2 regions of the Streptomyces sp. NPDC001532 genome follow, and region 1 is predicted to be linked to the other one. Evidence: riboswitches for the same ligand, from Rfam matches in the RefSeq annotation. Region 1 holds a riboswitch; the other holds the start of a gene.
What was found. Region 1 has a riboswitch for ZMP and ZTP ahead of ABT232_RS30635 (glycine hydroxymethyltransferase). Riboswitches for the same ligand answer to the same signal wherever they lie in the genome.

Region 1 (9,807 bases):
GACCCCGACCGGATCGTCATCAGCGCCGGCTTCGCCCACGGCCTCCAGCTGCTCGCCCGGGTGCTGCGCGCCCGCGGACTGGCCGGCCTCGCCGTGGAGTCGTACGGCCTCGACGTGCACTGGAGGCTGGTCGAGCAGACGGGCCTGCGGACCGAGCCGCTGCCGTTCGACACCGCGGGCACCGAGGTCGACGGGCTCGACGAGGCCGGCGCCGTCCTGCTGACCCCCTCCCACCAGTTCCCCATGGGCGTGGCCCTGCGGCCCGAGCGCCGCGCCGCCGTCGTCGACTGGGCCCGCCGCACCGGCGGACTGATCCTCGAGGACGACTACGACGGCGAGTTCCGCTACGACCGCCAGCCCGTCGGCGCCCTCCAGGACCTCGACCCCGAACACGTCGTCTACCTGGGCACCGCCAGCAAGTCCCTCGCCCCCGGCCTCCGGCTGGGCTGGATGGTGCTGCCACCGTCACTGGTGGACGAGGTGCGCGGACTCGGCGGCTCAGCGGTGGCCGTCCTCGACCAGCTGACCCTCGCCGAGTTCATCACCTCCGGCGCCTACGACCGTCATGTCCGCGCCGCCCGGCTGCGCTACCGGCGCCGCCGCGACACACTCGTCGCCGCCGTCGCCGCACGCGCCCCCGAGGTGACGGTCACCGGCATCGCGGCCGGACTGCACGCCCTGCTCCAACTCCCGCCCGGCACCGAACAGCCCGTGGTCCGCGCCGCCGCCTGGCAGGGCCTCGCCGTGCACGGTCTGTCCCGCTACCGCCACCCCGCGGCCACCGGCCGCCCCGTCGACGCCCTCGTCGTCGGCTACGGCACTCCGCCCGACCACGCATGGGCGGGAACCTTGGAGGCCCTGTGCAACGTCCTGCCCTGAGGTGATCGTGCTCAGTCAGGACCCGTATGATTCCGGGCCGACGCCCACCGCGGGCACCGCACGGGGAGACGACGGGGAGAACACGGACATGGCAGAGACCCGGCGACGGCTGCGCTCCAGCACCGTAGTGCTCGGCGGAATGGGTGTGATCGCCGCGGCCCTCACCTCCTGCGGCTCCGACCCCGACCGCCGCTGCGTCGACCGCGACAGCTACGACTACATCAACGGCTACAAGGTCGTCGCGGACAAGAACTGCAAGTCCGGCTCCTCGTCCGGCACGTCCGGCAAGGGCAGGAAGACCTCCGGCAGCCGCGTCGACGCCGACTGGTACTACGACGCCGAAGTCAGCGGCGGCTACGCCGACTACGGCACCTTCAGCCGCGACGAGGCCGTCGACCGCGGCGGCTTCGGCTGCTCCGGCTCCGGCAGCGGCGGCGGCTGAGCGGCCCGCGCCATGGAACGCCGCACCACGGAGCCCCGCCCCGGCTGGCAGCAGACCGTCGAGGAACAAGGGCTCATCTACCCGCTCACCCGCTACCCCGACGACTCCCTGCGCCCCTACTGGGACGAGAGCGCCTACTACGTCTTCTCCCTCGACGAGGTCGAGGCGCTGGAGGAAGTCGTCGAGGAACTGCACCGCATGTGCCTGGCGGCGGCCGACCACATCGTCACCACCGACCGCTTCGCCGACCTCGGCATCACCGACCCGCGCATCGCCCGGGCCGTCGCCGAGGCCTGGCACCGCCGCGCCGAACTCCCCTCCGTCTACGGCCGCTTCGACCTCCGCTACGACGGCCGCGGCCCGGCCAAGCTGCTGGAGTACAACGCCGACACCCCCACCTCCCTCGTCGAGGCCGCCTCCCCCCAGTGGTTCTGGATGGAGGAACGCTTCCCCGGCGCCGACCAGTGGAACTCCCTCCACGAACGCCTCGTCGACGCCTGGAAGAAGCAGGCCCGCCTGCTCCCACCGGGAAGCCCCCTCTACTTCGCCCACTCCAGCGCCGACGAACTCGGCGAGGACCTGATGACGGTCGCCTACCTCAAGGAGACCGCCGAACAGGCCGGCCTCGACACCAGCTGGATCTCCATGGAGGAGATCGGCTGGGACCGGCTCTCAGGCCGCTTCGTCGACCAGCAGCTCCGCTTCATCCGCAGCTGCTTCAAGCTCTACCCCTGGGAATGGCTGACCACCGACCGCTTCGCCGACCACGTCCTCGACACCCTGGACAACGGCGGCGGCACCGGCACCACCCTGTGGATCGAGCCCGCCTGGAAGATGCTGCTCAGCAACAAGGCCCTCCTCGCCATCCTCTGGGAGCTCTACCCCGGCCACCCCAACCTCCTCCCCGCCTACCTCGACGGCCCCCGCGACCTCCCCGCCACCACGGGCTACGTCGCCAAGCCCCTGCTGGGCCGCGAAGGCGCCGGGGTCACCGTCCACGAGCCCGGCACCGACCCCGTCCCGCGCGACGAACGCTGCTGCTACCAGGCCCTGGCCCCCCTCCCCGACTTCGACGGCAACCGTGTCGTCCTCGGCGCCTGGGTGGTCGAGAACGAGTCCGCGGGCCTGGGCATCCGCGAGTCCTCCGGCCTGATCACGGACGAGTACGCCCGCTTCCTGCCGCACGTGATCCTCTGACCGCGATCCTCTGAGGGCGGGCGCCGGCATCGGCGGCGCCTACAAGCCCAGCACCGCCCGCAGCTGCGCCAGCCCCCAGTCCAGATCCTCCTCGCCGATGACCAGCGGCGGAGCGATCCGGATCGTCGAGCCATGGGTGTCCTTCACCAGCACACCCCGGTCCATCAGCTTCTCGGACAGCTCCCGCCCCGTGCCGAACCGCGGATGCACGTCCACCCCCGCCCACAGCCCCCGCCCGCGCACCTGCGTCACCCGGCCCGTCCCGGTCAGCTCCGCCAACTCGCGGTGCAGCCGCTCGCCCAGCTCCGCCGACCGTGCCTGGTACTCGCCCGACTGCAGCATCGCGATCACCTCCAGCGCCACCGCGCACGCCAGCGGATTCCCGCCGAACGTCGACCCGTGCTCCCCGGGCCGGAACACCCCCAGCACCTCGGCCGACGACACCACCGCCGACACCGGCACGATCCCGCCGCCCAGCGCCTTGCCCAGCACATACGCGTCCGGCACCACCCCCTCGTGCTCACAGGCGAACGTCCGCCCGGTCCGCCCGAGACCCGACTGGATCTCGTCCGCGATCAGCAGCACGTTCCGCTCCCGCGTCAGCTCCCGCACCGCCGGCAGATAACCGGCCGGCGGCACCAGTACCCCCGCCTCGCCCTGGATCGGCTCGATCAGCACGGCGACCGTGTTCTCCGTGAGCGCCGCCCGCATCGCCGTCAGATCCCCGTACGGCACGATCTCGAAGCCCGGCGTGTACGGCCCGTAGTCCGCCCGCGCCTCCGGATCGGTGGAGAAGCTGATGACGGTGGTGGTCCGGCCGTGGAAGTTGCCGCCCGCCACCACGATCTTCGCCATCTCGGCCGGCACCTTCTTGACCCGGTAGCCCCACTTCCGGGCGGTCTTCACCGCCGTCTCCACCGCCTCCGCGCCGGTGTTCATCGGCAGCACCATCTCCATCCCGCACAGCTCCGCCAACTGCGCGCAGAACGCGGCGAACCGGTCGTGGTGGAACGCCCGCGACGTCAGCGTCACCCGGTCCAGCTGTGCCTTCGCCGCCTCGATCAGCCGGCGGTTGCCGTGCCCGAAGTTGAGCGCCGAGTAACCGGCCAGCAGATCCAGATAGCGGCGCCCCTCCACATCGGTCATCCACGCCCCCTCAGCGGTGGCGACCACCACCGGCAACGGGTGATAGGTGTGCGCGCTGTGCGCCTCGGCGGCGGCGACGAGGTCTTCCGTAGCGGTCACGGCATCTCCAGACGGTGGACCAGAAGATGGGAGCGCCCTCCTTCCTATCCTCGCTCGCATGGTGGACGCGGGACCTTCGCCGTCCGGCGCGCCCGGTAGGCTGAACCACGGGCCGTGACTGGCGCGCTTGGGATGGGACCGACCATCGGGGAGCGGCCCTGCGGGAAACTGTGCCGTGCGCCTGGGCCGAACCGTGTACGCCGAACGCCACGTCCGGAGGTCCCCTGATGTCTGACGCATCCGCTCCCCTCTCCACCGAGTCCACCGCCTTCCGTGCCGCCCTCGACGTGATCCGCGCCGTCGAGCCGCGTGTGGCCGACGCCATCGGCCAGGAGGTTTCCGACCAGCGCGAGATGCTCAAGCTGATCGCCTCCGAGAACTACGCCTCCCCGGCCACCCTGCTGGCCATGGGCAACTGGTTCAGCGACAAGTACGCCGAGGGCACCATCGGCCGCCGCTTCTACGCCGGCTGTCGCAACGTCGACACCGTCGAGTCGCTGGCCGCCGAGCACGCCAAGGAGCTCTTCGGCGCCCGCCACGCCTACGTCCAGCCGCACTCCGGCATCGACGCCAACCTCGTCGCCTTCTGGTCCGTGCTCGCCGACCGCGTCGAGGTGCCCTTCCTGGAGAAGGCCGGCGTCCGCCAGATGAACGACCTCACCGACGCCGACTGGGCCGAACTGCGCCACGCCTTCGGCAACCAGCGGATGCTCGGCATGTCCCTGGACGCCGGCGGTCACCTCACCCACGGCTTCCGCCCGAACATCTCCGGCAAGATGTTCGACCAGCGCTCCTACGGCACCGACCCGACCACCGGCCTGATCGACTACGAGGCGCTGCGCGCCCAGGCCCGCGAGTTCAAGCCGCTGATCATCGTCGCCGGCTACTCCGCCTACCCCCGTCTGGTGAACTTCCGCGTCATGCGCGAGATCGCCGACGAGGTCGGCGCGACCCTGATGGTGGACATGGCCCACTTCGCCGGTCTCGTCGCCGGCAAGGTGCTCACCGGCGACTTCGACCCGGTCCCGCACGCCCAGATCGTCACAACCACCACCCACAAGTCGCTGCGCGGCCCGCGCGGCGGCATGGTCCTGTGCGACGACTCCCTCAAGGACCAGGTCGACCGCGGCTGCCCGATGGTCCTCGGCGGCCCGCTCCCGCATGTGATGGCCGCCAAGGCCGTCGCCTTCGCCGAGGCCCGTCAGCCCTCCTTCCGTGACTACGCCCAGCGCATCGTCGACAACTCCCGCGCCCTCGCCGAGGGCCTGATGCGTCGCGGCGCCACCCTGGTCACCGGCGGCACCGACAACCACCTCAACCTGATCGACGTCGCCTCCTCCTACGGCCTCACCGGCCGCCAGGCCGAGGCCGCCCTGCTCGAATCGGGCATCGTCACCAACCGCAACGCGATCCCGGCCGACCCCAACGGCGCCTGGTACACCTCCGGCATCCGCATCGGCACCCCGGCCCTGACCACCCGCGGCCTGGGCACCGCCGAGATGGACGAGGTCGCCGGTCTCATCGACCGCGTCCTCACCGCCACCGAGGCCGGCACCACCAAGTCCGGTGCGCCCTCCAAGGCCGCCCATGTGCTCGACCCGAAGATCTCGGACGAGATCTCCCACCGCGCCACCGACCTCGTGGCAGGCTTCCCGCTCTACCCGGAGATCGACCTCGGCTGATCCCGGTCGGCGGCCGATCGACGGCTCACCGATCGACGACTCACCGGTCGATCAGCTCCTGGCGAGGCTCCACCCGCGGCGGTCCGGCGTTCTGCCGGGCCGCCGCGCGGCGTATCAGCAGCGAACCCCCCGCCCCGAGGACCAGCCCCGCGCCCAGCGCGGGTACCGCCCGGCTCCAGCCGCTGTCGCCGTCCGCCGGGCCCGACGCGGGCAGCTCACCGGCCCGCGCGGACCTGGGGCCCATCACACCCAGCTCCTTCAGCAGCGCACGCAGTGCGGCCGGCTGCGCGGCGCGGTGCCAGTAGCCGTCCGGCGCCTCCGGCAGGTACGACTGCGTGTGGATCCAGACTGCCGAGGAGGCGCCGTCCGGATAGACCTGGTCCATCCGCCAGGGGTCCACGTCATGCAGCAGCCAGGTGACGCTGATCTGCCGCGTGCCGTGCAGATCGGCCTTTGGTGTCCTGACCGGTCCGCCGTCGTCCGGCCGGCCGAGCAGCCGGTTCAGCTCGTCGTACCTCTCGTCGGAGTAGACCAGCGAGGCCGCCTCCGCGCTCTGCGGCGAGACCAGCAGCGCGCTCGTCGGCCCGCCGGCCGAGGCGGGCGGCGCGCCCCACAGCACCAGCGTCAGCACCGCTCCCAGCGCCGCCGACGCGCTCCCGGCCCGGCATCCGCGGCCCTTGCTCCGCTCCGTCCGTCCACGCATCCGAACCCCCAAGCCCGCGATCCCCGTGCGGCCCGCCCCGCGCGCCGCGTGTCACTTCTGGTACACCGCCCGACCCGCCGGGGTTCCCACCCCGCGCCCACTTTTCGCGGCTCACTTTTCGCGGCTCACCTTTCGAGCGACTTCGCGATCCCCACCGCCCGGTCCTTCGCCGCCACGCCCTCCAGCCGCAGCGTCACCGTGTCCGGGCCGGTGCCCCGCATCCACAGCAGGGTCGGCCCGGCCGGGCGGCGCTCGCGGGTGAAACGGTCGCCGTCCGCGTCCACCAGCCACAGGCTCAGCAGATGCGGCCGCGGGAACCACAGCGCCGGATCCGCCACCTCGCCCGGCCCGGCCGTGCCGTCCAGCGGCACCCACTGCGGCTGCTCGGGCACCGTCTTCACGAAGCCCACGTCGAGGCGGGCCAGGTGCTCGTCCAACCGCACGATCCGGTCCCGCTCGCGCCAGCACAGGGTCACCAGCGCGCGGCCCCGCGGCCCGGCGGTCACCGTCACCGCGTCCGGGGCGCCCAGCGCCGGCGGGATCAAGGGCTCGAAACCGGCCCGCCGCCGCGCCTGCGCGAGGGAGACCGGCCGCTCGCAGCCGGGCACCTCGGCACCGGCCGACGGCGTGGCCGACGGGTCGTACCGCACCTCCACCCCGCCGAAGGCGAACCAGTCGACGACCGCGGCCCGCACCGGCGGAGTGAGCGCCAGCAGGGTCAGCAGCCCGCACAGCGTCGCCGTCAGCGAACGCCACCGCGGCCGGGTCCACCGCCGCACCGCCCGCAGCCGCTCGGCGACGCCCCGCGGCTCGGGCTCGGGCACCGGCAGCCGCTCGGCGAGTATCTGCCCCAGCACCCGCTCGACCATCGACTCCGGCCCCGCGCCCTTTGGCGCGTCCATCGACCGCCCGAGAGCCCGCAGTTCCTCGGGCAGCCGGCCGGCACGGCCGCGCTCCGACGGCTCCGCTCCCTCACCCACGCTCGTCACCCCCTTCCCGAGGCCGGAAACCGGGCAGCAGCCGCTCCAGCTTGCGCAGCGCGCGATTCAGCCGGGACTTCACCGTGCCCCGGGGCCAGCCCAGAGCCTGGGCCGTCTCCGGCTCGTCCATCTCCAGCAGATAGCGGTAGGTGACGACCAGGCGATGCTCCTCGCTCAGCTGCTCCAGCGCCGCCAGCAGGGCCGCCCGGCGCTCGCTCTCCAGCGTCGCCACCGCGGGGTCCGCCGCTTCCGGTATCAGCGGCTCCGCCTCCGCGTACGCCGCCTCCCGGCCGGCGAGCGTGCGCTGGCGCGCCGCCGTCCGCACTGTGTTCCTCGTCTCATTGGCCACGATCGACAGCAGCCACGGCTTGAACGCCGCGCCGTCCTTGAACCGGCCCAGCGCGCAGTACGCCTTGACGAAGGCCTGCTGCACCACGTCCTCCGCGTCCGCACCCGCGCCGAGCGCGGCGGCCGCCCGCAGGGCGATGCCCGTGTGGGCCCGCACCAGCTCCGCGTACGCCTCCGGCTCACCGGCGCGTACGCGTGCGATCACCGCGGCCTCATCGACGATGCGGCCCCCCTCCCGCGTCCTCACACCCTTGTTACACCGCCGGAGACGGATCGGTTCCCACCTGTTCCCGACCAGTTCCCGACAGCCCCCCGGGACCTGAGAGAATGGTGAGCATGGCTTCTGACCGACCTCGTGTGCTCTCCGGAATCCAGCCCACCGCAGGCTCGTTCCACCTCGGCAACTACCTCGGCGCCGTCCGCCAGTGGGTGGCCCTGCAGGAGTCCCACGACGCCTTCTACATGGTCGTCGACCTGCACGCGATCACGGTCCCGCAGGATCCGAAGGAGCTGCGCGCCAACACCCGGCTCGCCGTCGCGCAGCTGCTGGCGGCCGGCCTCGACCCCGAGCGCTGCACGCTCTTCGTCCAGAGCCACGTCCCCGAGCACGCGCAGCTCGGCTGGGTCATGAACTGCCTCACCGGCTTCGGCGAGGCGTCCCGCATGACCCAGTTCAAGGACAAGTCCGCCAAGCAGGGCGCCGACCGTGCCTCCGTCGGCCTGTTCACGTACCCGATCCTCCAGGTCGCCGACATTCTGCTGTACCAGGCGAACGAGGTGCCGGTCGGCGAGGACCAGCGCCAGCACATCGAGCTGACCCGCGACCTCGCCGAGCGCTTCAACGGCCGCTTCGGCGCGACGTTCGAGGTCCCGAAGCCGTACATCCTCAAGGAGACGGCGAAGATCTACGACCTCCAGGACCCGGCGATCAAGATGAGCAAGTCGGCGTCCACGCCGAAGGGCCTCATCAACCTGCTCGACGAGCCGAGGACCACCGCCAAGAAGGTCAAGAGCGCGGTCACCGACACCGACACGGTCGTCCGCTTCGACTCGGAGCACAAGCCCGGCGTCAGCAACCTCCTGACGATCTACTCGACCCTCACGGGGACGGGAATCGCGGAACTGGAGGAGAAGTACGTCGGCAAGGGCTACGGTGCGCTCAAGACGGACCTCGCCGAGGTCATGGTCGAGTTCGTGACGCCGTTCCGGGAGCGCACCCAGCAGTACCTGGACGACCCGGAGACGCTGGACTCGATCCTGGCCAAGGGCGCGGAGAAGGCCCGGGCCGTCGCCGCGGAGACGCTGGCGCAGGCCTACGACCGGGTGGGTTTCCTGCCGGCCAAGCACTGAGCAGGGCACCGAGCCGGGTGCGCGGCACGGCGTGAGCCGCGTACGAGGCGGGGTGCCGAGCCGCGTGCGGGTCGTGCGTGAAGATCACGGCTCGGTCCGCACCACGCACAGCGCTGCACATCACTACGGCTGCGCCTGCCCACGGCCCGGCCGTGGCCGTACAGTCGATAGCCGGACGGCCGCACGCGCGGCCGTCCGCGCCCGCACAGACGTACCGACACGACGACAGGAGACGACGTGGGGACCGTAACGATCGGTGTGTCGATCGCGGTCCCGGAGCCCCACGGCAGCCAGCTCCAGGAGCGGCGCGCGGGCTTCGGCGACGCCGCGGCTCACGGCATCCCCACGCATGTCACCCTGCTGCCGCCGACCGAGGTCGACGACAGCACCCTGCCGGCCGTCGAGGCGCACCTCGGGGAGGTCGCGGCCGCGGGGCGGGCGTTCCGGATGCGGCTGTCCGGCACCGGCACCTTCCGTCCGCTGTCGCCGGTCGTGTACGTCCAGGTCGTCGACGGCGCCGAGGCCTGCGCCTGGCTCCAGAAGCAGGTCCGCGACGCCTCCGGCCCGGTGGCACGCGAACTGCAGTTCCCGTACCACCCGCACGTCACCGTGGCGCACGGCATCGCCGAGGAGGCGATGGACCGCGCCTACGCCGAACTGGCCGACTACGAGGCCGAGTGGTCCTGCACCGGCTTCGCCCTCTACGAGCAGGGCGCCGACGGGGTCTGGCGCAAGCTGCGCGAGTTCACCTTCGGCGGCGGCCCGGTGGTGCCCCCGCAGGCCGCACCCGTGGAGCGCGGCACCATCCCCAGCGCCTAGGTGTGTTGTTCGGACAGGTTGGTGACGCGGCCGGCTGGTGGGTGGCCGTCGATCCAGGTCCCCGAGGAGCTAGATCGGCAGCCGCCGGAACACCGCGCGGGGCGCGTGGCGCAGGGCGGACATGGCCAGGCGGAGCGCTCCGGGCACCCACACCGTCTCCGA
Region 2 (9,807 bases), on a different contig from region 1:
TTTCGGCACCGCGGGCCGGGAGGGCCGGGTGACCGCCGTCCACGTCTTCGACCAGGGCGCCGACACCCGCCAGGACGCGGTCGGCGCCGGCCGGATCGCCCGGCTGTGGGGCCTCACGGAGGTGCGGATCGGCGACTGGATCGGCGTACCGCGCACCACCGACCGCCGCCTCTTCGCCCCGCCGTCCCTGGAGACCGTCGTCGAACCGGTCCGGGCGGCGGACCGGGGGGCGCTGCACACGGCACTCACCCAGCTGGCCGAACAGGACCCGCTGATCGGTCTGCGCCACGACGAGGTGCGCCAGGAGACCTCGATCTCCCTCTACGGGGAGGTCCAGAAGGAGGTCGTCCAGGCGACCCTCGCCGACGACCACGGCCTGGACGTCACCTTCCGCGAGACGACACCGCTGTGCGTCGAGCGCCTGGCGGGCACGGGCGCGGCGGTCGCGTTCAACAAGAAGGACGACAACCCCTTCCTCGCCACCGTCGGCCTGCGGGTCGAGCCGGCCCCGGCCGGCGCGGGCACGGACTTCCGGCTGGAGGTGGAGCTGGGCTCGATGCCGTACGCCTTCTTCAAGGCCGTCGAGGACACCGTGCGCGAGACCCTGGGCCAGGGCCCGCACGGCTGGCAGGTGCCCGACTGCACGGTCACCATGACCCACTCCGGCTACTCACCGCGCCAGAGCCACGCCCACCAGGGCTTCGACAAGAGCATGTCCAGCACCGGAGCCGACTTCCGGGGCCTGACCCCGCTGGTCCTGATGGAGGCGCTGCTGCGGGCCGGGACACGGGTGCACGAGCCGATGCACCGGTTCCGGCTGGAGGCACCGGCCGACACCCTGGGCGCCCTGCTGCCGGTGCTGGCCGCGCTGCGGGCGGTGCCGCGGACCACCGAGACCCGCGGGACGCGCTGCGTCCTGGACGGCACGGTCCCGGCGGCCCGCGTGCACGCCCTGGAACAGCGGCTGCCGGGACTCACCCGGGGCGAGGGCGAACTGGACAGCGCCTTCGACCACTACGCGCCGGTGGCCCGGGGCGTCGCCCCGCCCGAGCGCCCGCGCACCGACCACAACCCGCTGAACCGGAAGGAGTACCTGCTCAACGTGACCCGCAGGACCGGCGGTTGAGCCCCTTCACCACTGTCTCCGCTGTTGCCGCTGTCTCCGCCGTCACCACTGTCACCCGGCGGCGGAGGTCAACCGGTCAAGGGACCGGACCAGTTCGCGGGGACCCGGGCCTGCCTGACCCGCTGCGGGTGGTCGCCGACCGGTACCGACACCGTCTTCTCGCCGGTGGCGAAGTCGATGGCGGTGACCCGGTCGGCGCCGCTCTCGGAGATCACGCAGGACTTGCCGTCGCCGCTGACGGTGGCCCAGTAGGGCTTGGCGGCGGGCACCAGCGGGCCCTCCTGGAGGGTCGTACGGTCGACGACGGTCGCGTAGTCGTCCATGGTGCCCGCGACGCACAGCTTGTCGCCGCCGGGCTGCATCGTGATGCCGTGGTGGCGGGAGTCGTTGACCCAGGTGGTGCGGTCCTCGCTGGTGGCGGGGTTCTTCGGGAGGGTCTTCGTCCGGGTGATGCGATCGCTCGCGACGTCGTACTCGAAGAAGCCGTTGAAGAACGACACCTGGAAGTACAGCTTCGACTCGTCCGGGCTGAACGCGGCCGGGCGCACCGCGTCCGAGTAGTCCTTCAGCCCGATCGCGTCCAGGCGCTCGCGCATGTCGATCACCTTGACCTGCCGGAAGGTGGCCGCGTCGACGACCGTGATCCGCCGGTTGCCCTTCGTCCAGTCCAGCCACGGGGCGTCGAGCGCGGTGTTCACCTCGCCGATGGACATGTTCCAGATGTAGCGGCCGTCCCGGGTGAAGACGTTCTCGTGCGGCTTGTCTCCGGTGGCGAACGAGCCGACCTGCCTGCCGGTCTCGATGTCCAGCACGTGCACGGTGTTGGAGGTGGAGGCGGAGACGGCGACCCGGGTGCCGTCGGGGGAGACGGCCATGTGGTCGGCGCGGTAACCCGACACCGGGAAGCGCCACTTGACGGCGCCGGTGGTCAGGTCGAGGGAGACCACGTCGGCGAAGCTCGGCCGGGAGACGACCATCGCCGTGCCGTCGGGGGTGGCGTACATGTCGTCGACGAACTGGTCGTGCCCCTCGCCGACGCTGTTGCGGACGCCCATGAAGTAGATCCACTTGATGGGGTCGGCCTTGATCTCCGCCATCCGCTGGTCCTTGTCCGGGACCACGTCGATCCGTGCGATCCGCGCGAAGTCGCCGCGGGACTCGATGACGTCGGCGGTGCCGTCCCAGTTGTTGCCGACGAACAGCACCTCCCGCAGGGCGGTGGGGGTGTCCGGGGCGGCCGAGGCGGCGGTCGCCGGAGCGGTGAGGGCGAGGACGAACGCGGCGGCGACGGAACCAAGCCGTCTTGAGCCGAGGGCAGGCATGAGTGCTCCCTCCGGGAGTCGGGAGTGGGTGGGGGGTGCTGCGATCTGAACACGGCTGCTTTCAGAGTGGCTTACTGGAAAGTAAGGATCGGACGCGCTTCTCCACAAGACTGCGTACACGACAAAATTGGCCGACGGCGGAGTACGGCGGAGTACGGCGGAGTGCGGCGGAGGACGGAGGCACGTGGCAGGCAGGCTCAGAGCGCCCACCGGGCGGTACGGCGGCCGTTCGGCCGAGGAACGGCAGGCCGAGCGCCGCCGCCGCTTCCTCGACGCCGCGCTCCGGCTCTTCGGCGACCGGCCGGGCTACCGGGCCACGACCGTCGCCGCGCTCAGCGAGGCCGCCGGCCTCTCCACCCGGCAGTTCTACGAGGAGTTCCGCACCCTGGAGGACGTCCTCGCCGCGCTCCACCTCCAGGTCAACGACTGGGCCGACGAGGCCGTCCGGGCCGCCGCGGCCGGCGCCGCGGCGCTCCCGCTGGTCGACCGCGTCACCGCGATCTTCCACGCCTACGCCGAGAACGTCACCGCCGACCCGCGCCGCGTCCGCATCACCTTCGTCGAGATCGTCGGCGTCAGCCCCCGCCTGGAGGAGCAGCGACTGGCCCGCCGCGCCCGCTGGGTCGACCTCATCTGCGCCGAGGCCCAGGCTGCCGTGGCCCGCGGCGAGGCCGCGCCCCGCGACTACCGGCTCCCCGCCACCGCGTTCATCGGCAGCGTCAACGGCCTGCTCCACGACTGGAGCGCCGGCTGGGTCGACGCCGCCCTCGACGAGGTGGTCGCCGAACTGGTCCGCCAACTCCTCGCCATCCTGCGGCCGGTGGAGTGGGAGAGCGACACCTGACGAGGCCTCCGTCGACGCGGCCGGTGCCCGCTGCCGCACCCGGCCCGGCGACGGTGTCAGCGGCCGAGGCGGTCCAGGGTCTCCACGACGGCGGCCGTCCCGTCCTCCGCGCGCACCCGCGCCGCCAGCGCCCGCGCGTTCTCCCGGAAGGCGGGGTCCCGGATCGCGCGGACGAGCGCCGAGGCCATCGCGTCGGCGGTCAGACGCCGGAGCGGCAGGGCGCGCGGGGCGACTCCCAGGGCGACCAGGCGGGCGGCCCAGAAACCCGCGTCGAACTGGATGGGCACGGGCACGGCGGGCACCCCGGCACGCACCCCGGCGGCCGTCGTGCCCGCGCCGGCGTGGTGGACCACGGCCGCCACCCGGGGGAAGAGCACGGAGTGCGGCACCTCCCCGACGGTCAGCATGTCGTCCCCCGAGGCCGCGAGGCCGCCCCAGCCCCGCTGGAACACCCCGCGCAGTCCCGCCCGGCGCAGCGCGCGCACCAGCTCGGCGCTGAGCCGCGCGGCATCCGGCACGGTCGCGCTGCCCAGGCCGACGAAGACCGGCGGCGGACCGGCGTCGAGAAAGGCGAGCAGCTCCGCCGGGAGCCGGGGTTCACGGTCGTACGGCCACCAGTACCCGGCGATGCCGAGACCCGGCCGCCAGTCGCGCGGCCGGGGGACGACGAGCGGGCTGAAGCCGTGCAGCACCGGCCAGTCACGCGCCTCCCGGGTCCGGCGCGCGGCGCCCGGGGTCGTGGCGGGCAGCCCCAGCCGGGCGCGCACCTCCGGCACGGCCGCCGAGAACACCCGCTCCACGGCCAGCTCGACCCCGTGCCCGGCGAGCAGGTTGCCGGCCGCTCCCCAGGAACCAGCGCCGAGCACCGAGGGCGCGAACTCCCGTGTCGGGGCCAGCGGTTGGAGGTACACCCCCGCGCTCGGCAGGCCCAGCCCCTCCGCGATGGCGTGCCCGAGGGGCGCGAGCGAACTCGACAGCAGCAGCACATCACCGGACCGGGCCGCCGCGAGCAGGTCGTCGGTCATCCGCCCGACCAGCGCCCGCGCCATCGTCACCACCCGCACCAGCTTGCCGACCCCGCCCGCACTGCGGTGCAGCGCCCGCCCCCGCGGCGACTCCAGCTCCGCCCGCGGATCCACCGGCAGCGCGTGGAAGCCCAGCCCCGATCCGGCCACCAGCGGCTCGAAACGCCCGTGGGTCACCAGGGTCACCTGGTGACCGGCCCGCAGCAGCGCATGGCCGAGCCCGGTGTAGGGGGCCACGTCACCGCGGGAACCCGCCGTCATGATCACCACTCGCACGCGGGCCAGTATGCCGCCGGGACGGCCCGGCCGGGGCGGTACCGGGCCGGGCGCACCCGATCGTCACACCCCGAGCTGCCGTGCCGCCGCGTCGACGGTCTGCTCCAGCAGCGTCGCGATGGTCATCGGACCGACACCGCCCGGCACCGGAGTGATCAGGGAGGCCCGCTCCACGGCCGAGTCGAAGTCGACGTCGCCCACGTTGCCCTCGTTGTACCCGGCGTCGATCACGACCGCGCCCGGCTTGACGTCCTGGCCGCGGATCAGCCGGGGCCGCCCGACCGCGGCGACCACGATGTCCGCCTCCCGCACCGCCGCCGACAGGTCACGGGTGCGCGAGTGGCAGTAGGTGACGGTCGCGTCCCGGGCGAGCAGCAGCATCCCGGCCGGCTTGCCGAGGATCGCGCTGCGGCCGACCACCACGGCCCGCTTCCCGGCCGGGTCGACGCCGTACTCGTCCAGCAGCCGCATGATGCCGCCGGGCGTGCAGGAGACGAAGCCGGGCAGACCGAAGCTCATGGTGGCGAAGGAGGCGAAGGTGACGCCGTCGACGTCCTTCTCCGGCGCGATCGCCTCGAAGGCGGCCCGCTCGTCGATGTGGTGGCCCATCGGGTGCTGGAGCAGGATGCCGTGCACCTGCGGATCGGCGGACAGCCCGCGCAGGGTGCCGACCAGTTCCTCGGTGGTCGTGGCGGCGGGCAGGGCCACATGACGGGAGGCGATACCGGCCTTGCGGCAGCGGTTCTGCTTCATCCTGACGTAGGTGACGGACGCCGGGTCCTCGCCCACCAGCACCGTCGCCAGACACGGGACCGTGCCCGTGCGGTCGGTGAGGTCGGCGGCCCGCTTCGCGGTCTCCTCGACGATGCGGCGGGCGAGCGCGGTGCCGTCCATGAGCCGGGCCTGAGACATGATCCACTCCTGGGTCGATCGATGGGATCGCCCAGGCGCGCGGCATCGACTCGACGGGAGCCGCTCCCCGGTGGTACTCCACCTCAGCGCCAGTCACGGCCCCGGACAGCGTAACCGAGGCCGTGTGCCGTCCCGGCCGCGGCCCGGCTACTCGTCCCAGGCCTGGATCATGGTCTGCTCGACGATCTTGCCGTCCCGCAGCGTGATCATCGACACGGCCAGCACCCGGACGCCGTCCGCGTACTCGCAGGACTCGCTGAACGCGGCGCGGTCGCCCTGGATCACGCAGTCCTCCAGCTTGTGCGTCATGTCGCGGCCGTAGACGTCGTCGAGCAGTTCGCCGATCTCCTGCCGGCCGGTCAGCGTCCGCGGGTGGCTGGGCTGGGTGTTGTGGTCGACCACACGCAGTCGCGCGTCGTCCGCGTAGAGCGACAGCAGCGTCGAGGCGTTCTGTCCCTCGATGCCCCGGCGCAGCGTCTCGGTGTCGAAACCGGGGGTGGCGGTGGTGCCCATCGTGACCTCCTCGAAAGGGGTGCGGCCCGGCACGGCCACGGGCCGCGGGGCCCCTCCTACGAGGCTCCCCCGCCCCGCGGGGGTCGGCAAGCGCAGCGGCGCGCTCCGCCTGACGGGTGAGTGCGACGGGGCGGCCGTGTCCGTCCCCGGGCGGCCGGCGTTGCTGAAGACATGATCTCAACACGTCGTATCGTCGCCGCCGTTGGTCTCGCCGCCGGGGTCACGGGGCTCGCCGCACCACTGGCGAACGCGGCCGTGGCGGACGCCCCGGCCAACCAGATCAACCCGATCGCCACGCTCGACTCGCTCGCCGTCGGCGACCTGCCCGCCGAGCACAAGGACGCCCTCCCGCGGCCCTCCGCCCAGCTGGCCCAGCTGAACAAGGTCAACGAGCTGAACCGGCTCGAAGAGCTGCACCAGGTCACCGACCTGGTCGCGCCGGTGACCGGGCTCGTGCCCGCCGTCGCGTACTGAGTCCGCTCAGCCGGCCGAGGCGAGGAACTGCGTGGCCGCCAGCTCCGCGTACAGCGGGTCGGCGGCCACGAGTTCGCGGTGGGTGCCCACCGCACGGACCCGGCCCGCGTCCATCACCACGATCCGGTCCGCCATCGTCACCGTCGACAGCCGGTGCGCGACCACCAGCACGGTGGTCGTCCGGGCCACATCGGCGACCGTGTCCCGCAGCGCAGCCTCGTTCACCGCGTCCAGCTGCGAGGTCGCCTCGTCCAGGAGCAGCAGCCGGGGGCGCCGCAGCAGCGCCCGGGCGATCGCGACCCGCTGACGCTCCCCGCCGGACAGCTTGGTGCCGCGGTGCCCGACCAGTGTGTCCAGCCCGTCGGGCAGCCGGGCGACCAGCCCGTCGAGGCGGGTCGTCTTCACCACCCGGGTGAGCGTGTCCTCGTCCGCCCCCGGATTGCCCAGCAGCAGGTTGTCGCGCAGTGAGCCCGACAGCACCGGCGCGTCCTGCTCCACGTAGCCGATCGCGGACCGCAGCCGGGGCAGCTCCCACGCGGTGAGCTCCCGCCCGTCGAGCGTGATCACGCCGGACTCGGGGTCGTAGAACCGCTCGATCAGCGAGAACACGGTGGTCTTGCCCGCGCCGGACGGGCCGACGAACGCGGTCATCCCGCGCGGCGGCACGGCGAACGTCACCCCGTGGTGGACGTACGGCAGGTCGTCGGCGTAGCGGAAGCGGACGTCGGTGAAGGCGAGCGCGGCCGGCTCGGCGTCGGCCGCCGGCAGCGGCGCCGCCGGCGCCTGCGGCTCGGCGGGCAGCCGCAGCGCCTCCTCGACCCGGGTCAGCGCCGCGGAACCGGTCTGGTACTGGGTGATCGCGCCGACGACCTGCTGGATCGGCGACATCAGATAGAACACGTACAGCAGGAACGCCACCAGCGTGCCGATGTCGATCGCGCCGGTCGCCACCCGCGCCCCGCCCACCGCGAGCACCGTGATGAACGCGATCTGCATCGACAGCCCGGCGGTGTTGCCCGCGGCCGCCGTCCACTTGGCGGCCCGCACGCTCTGGCGCCACGACTCCTCGGCGGCGGTGTGCAGGGCCTGCTCCTCCCGGTGCTCGGCGCCCGACGCCTTCACCGTGCGCAGCGCGCCCAGCACCCGCTCCAGCGAGGCGCCCATCACCCCGACCGCGTCCTGCGCCTGCCGGCTCGCCCGGTTGATGCGCGGCACGATCACCCCGAGCACCGCGCCCGCGCCGAACACCACGGCCAGCGTGACGCCGAGCAGCACCGGGTCGACCAGGCCCATCATCACCACGGTCGCCGCCAGGGTGAGCCCGCCGGTGCCCAGACCGACCATGGAGTCGGTGGTGACCTCGCGCAGCAGGGTGGTGTCGGAGGTGATCCTGGCCATCAGATCACCCGGTTCGCTGCGGTCCACGGCGGCGATCCGCAGCCGCAGCAGATACGACGACAGCGCCCGCCGGGCCCCCAGCACCACCGACTCGGCGGTGCGCCGCAGCACGTACGAACCGAGCGCCCCCAGCGCCGCGTTGGCCAGCACCAGCGCCGACATCAGCAGCAACGCGCCCGTGATGGTGCGGTCGTGCGCCAGGTCGTCGATCAACTCCCGGGCCACCAGCGGCAGCAGCAGCCCGGTGGCGCCGGTGACCAGGGAGAGCACCGCGCCCGCCAGCAGGGCCCAGCGGTGTGGTCGGACGTAACCGAGCAGCAGCCGCCACGGGGGCGTTCCTACGGGGGTGTCTGCGATGCTCACAGTGCTCCTTCGCCGGTCGCGGGCCAGTGGCAACAGAGCGTCAAGGCTACGTCGGTCCGCGCGTGCCGGGCGCCCACTTTTCACGTCGGACTGATGACCGTCCGGCGGGCCGTGAACACGCCCCGCGGATGCCCGCGTGCCCGTCCCCGTTCGGCCCACGCACCCTGGCGATCACCCGGTCGACGTGGCCGGAAAACGGCCCGGGCGCTTGTCCGTCGTGTCCTACCGATCAGTCGCGCGTAGGGTCGGCAGCGGGACGGAAACCCACCGAGGAAAGGGATCAGGACCATGGCGCAGGAAGTGCGCGGCGTGATCGCGCCGGGCAAGGACGAGCCGGTGCGGATCGAGACGATCGTGGTGCCCGATCCGGGGCCGGGCGAGGCCGTGGTGCGCGTCCAGGCCTGCGGGGTCTGCCACACCGACCTGCACTACAAGCAGGGCGGCATCACCGACGAGTTCCCCTTCCTGCTCGGCCACGAGGCCGCCGGGGTGGTCGAGGCGGTCGGCGACGACGTCACCGAGGTGGCGCCCGGCGACTTCGTCGTCCTCAACTGGCGTGCCGTGTGCGGCCGGTGCCGGGCCTGTCTGCGGGGCCGCCCCTGGTACTGCTTCGACACCCACAACGCCGGGCAGAGGATGACCCTCGCGGCCACCGGGCAGGAGCTGTCCCCGGCCCTCGGGATCGGCGCCTTCGCCGAGAAGACGCTGGTGGCCGCCGGACAGTGCACCAAGGTCGACCCGGCCGTCGCCCCGGCGGTGGCCGGACTGCTGGGCTGCGGGGTGATGGCCGGCATCGGGGCCGCGATCAACACCGGCAACGTGGGCCGCGGCGACACGGTCGCCGTCATCGGCTGCGGCGGCGTCGGCGACGCGGCGATCGCCGGGTCCCGGCTGGCCGGCGCGGCGAAGATCATCGCCGTCGACATCGACGACCGCAAGCTCGCCACCGCCCGCACCATGGGCGCCACCGACACCGTGAACTCCCAGGAGACCGACCCGGTCGCCGCGATCCGCGAGCTGACCGGCGGCTTCGGCGCCGACGTCGTCATCGAGGCGGTCGGCCGCCCCGAGACGTACACCCAGGCGTTCTACGCCCGCGACCTGGCCGGCACGGTCGTCCTCGTCGGCGTCCCCACCCCCGAGATGAAGCTGGAACTCCCGCTCCTGGACGTCTTCGGCCGCGGCGGCGCGCTGAAGTCCTCCTGGTACGGCGACTGCCTGCCCTCCCGGGACTTCCCCATGCTCATCGACCTGCACCTCCAGGGGCGCCTCGACCTCGGGGCGTTCGTCACCGAGACGATCGCGCTGGACGAGGTGGAGAAGGCGTTCGAGCGGATGCACCACGGGGACGTGCTGCGCTCGGTGGTGGTGCTGTGATGACCGCCCGCATCGAACGCCTCGTCACCTCCGGGCAGTTCAGCCTCGACGGCGGCACCTGGGACGTCGAGAACAACGTGTGGCTCGTCGGCGACGACCACGAGGTCGTCGTCATCGACGCCGCCCACGACGCCGACGCCATTGCCGAGGCCGTCGGCGACCGCCGGCTCACCGCCA

Region 2: another riboswitch for ZMP and ZTP. It lies ahead of ABT232_RS20785 (bifunctional 5,10-methylenetetrahydrofolate dehydrogenase/5,10-methenyltetrahydrofolate cyclohydrolase); the one in region 1 lies ahead of ABT232_RS30635 (glycine hydroxymethyltransferase).

What each region holds. Positions count from the first base shown of each region.
Region 1 is NZ_JBEPAL010000043.1:18,430-28,236, reverse strand. It holds gene pdxR (MocR-like pyridoxine biosynthesis transcription factor PdxR) at 1-879, shown strand, start outside; gene ABT232_RS30650 (hypothetical protein) at 968-1,321, shown strand; gene ABT232_RS30645 (glutathionylspermidine synthase family protein) at 1,334-2,518, shown strand; gene rocD (ornithine--oxo-acid transaminase) at 2,558-3,763, opposite strand; ZMP/ZTP riboswitch at 3,868-3,957, shown strand; gene ABT232_RS30635 (glycine hydroxymethyltransferase) at 3,991-5,445, shown strand; gene ABT232_RS30630 (hypothetical protein) at 5,486-6,148, opposite strand; gene ABT232_RS30625 (hypothetical protein) at 6,274-7,128, opposite strand; gene ABT232_RS30620 (RNA polymerase sigma factor) at 7,121-7,723, opposite strand; gene trpS (tryptophan--tRNA ligase) at 7,813-8,826, shown strand; gene ABT232_RS30610 (2'-5' RNA ligase family protein) at 9,064-9,645, shown strand; gene dprE2 (decaprenylphospho-beta-D-erythro-pentofuranosid-2-ulose 2-reductase) at 9,715-9,807, opposite strand, start outside.
Region 2 is NZ_JBEPAL010000022.1:13,456-23,262, reverse strand. It holds gene ABT232_RS20805 (GTP-binding protein) at 1-1,126, shown strand, start outside; gene ABT232_RS20800 (YncE family protein) at 1,195-2,448, opposite strand; gene ABT232_RS20795 (TetR/AcrR family transcriptional regulator) at 2,633-3,292, shown strand; gene ABT232_RS20790 (glycosyltransferase) at 3,349-4,578, opposite strand; gene ABT232_RS20785 (bifunctional 5,10-methylenetetrahydrofolate dehydrogenase/5,10-methenyltetrahydrofolate cyclohydrolase) at 4,657-5,505, opposite strand; ZMP/ZTP riboswitch at 5,528-5,612, opposite strand; gene ABT232_RS20780 (nuclear transport factor 2 family protein) at 5,653-6,018, opposite strand; gene ABT232_RS20775 (hypothetical protein) at 6,190-6,492, shown strand; gene ABT232_RS20770 (ABC transporter ATP-binding protein) at 6,499-8,253, opposite strand; gene ABT232_RS20765 (S-(hydroxymethyl)mycothiol dehydrogenase) at 8,542-9,630, shown strand; gene ABT232_RS20760 (MBL fold metallo-hydrolase) at 9,630-9,807, shown strand, end outside.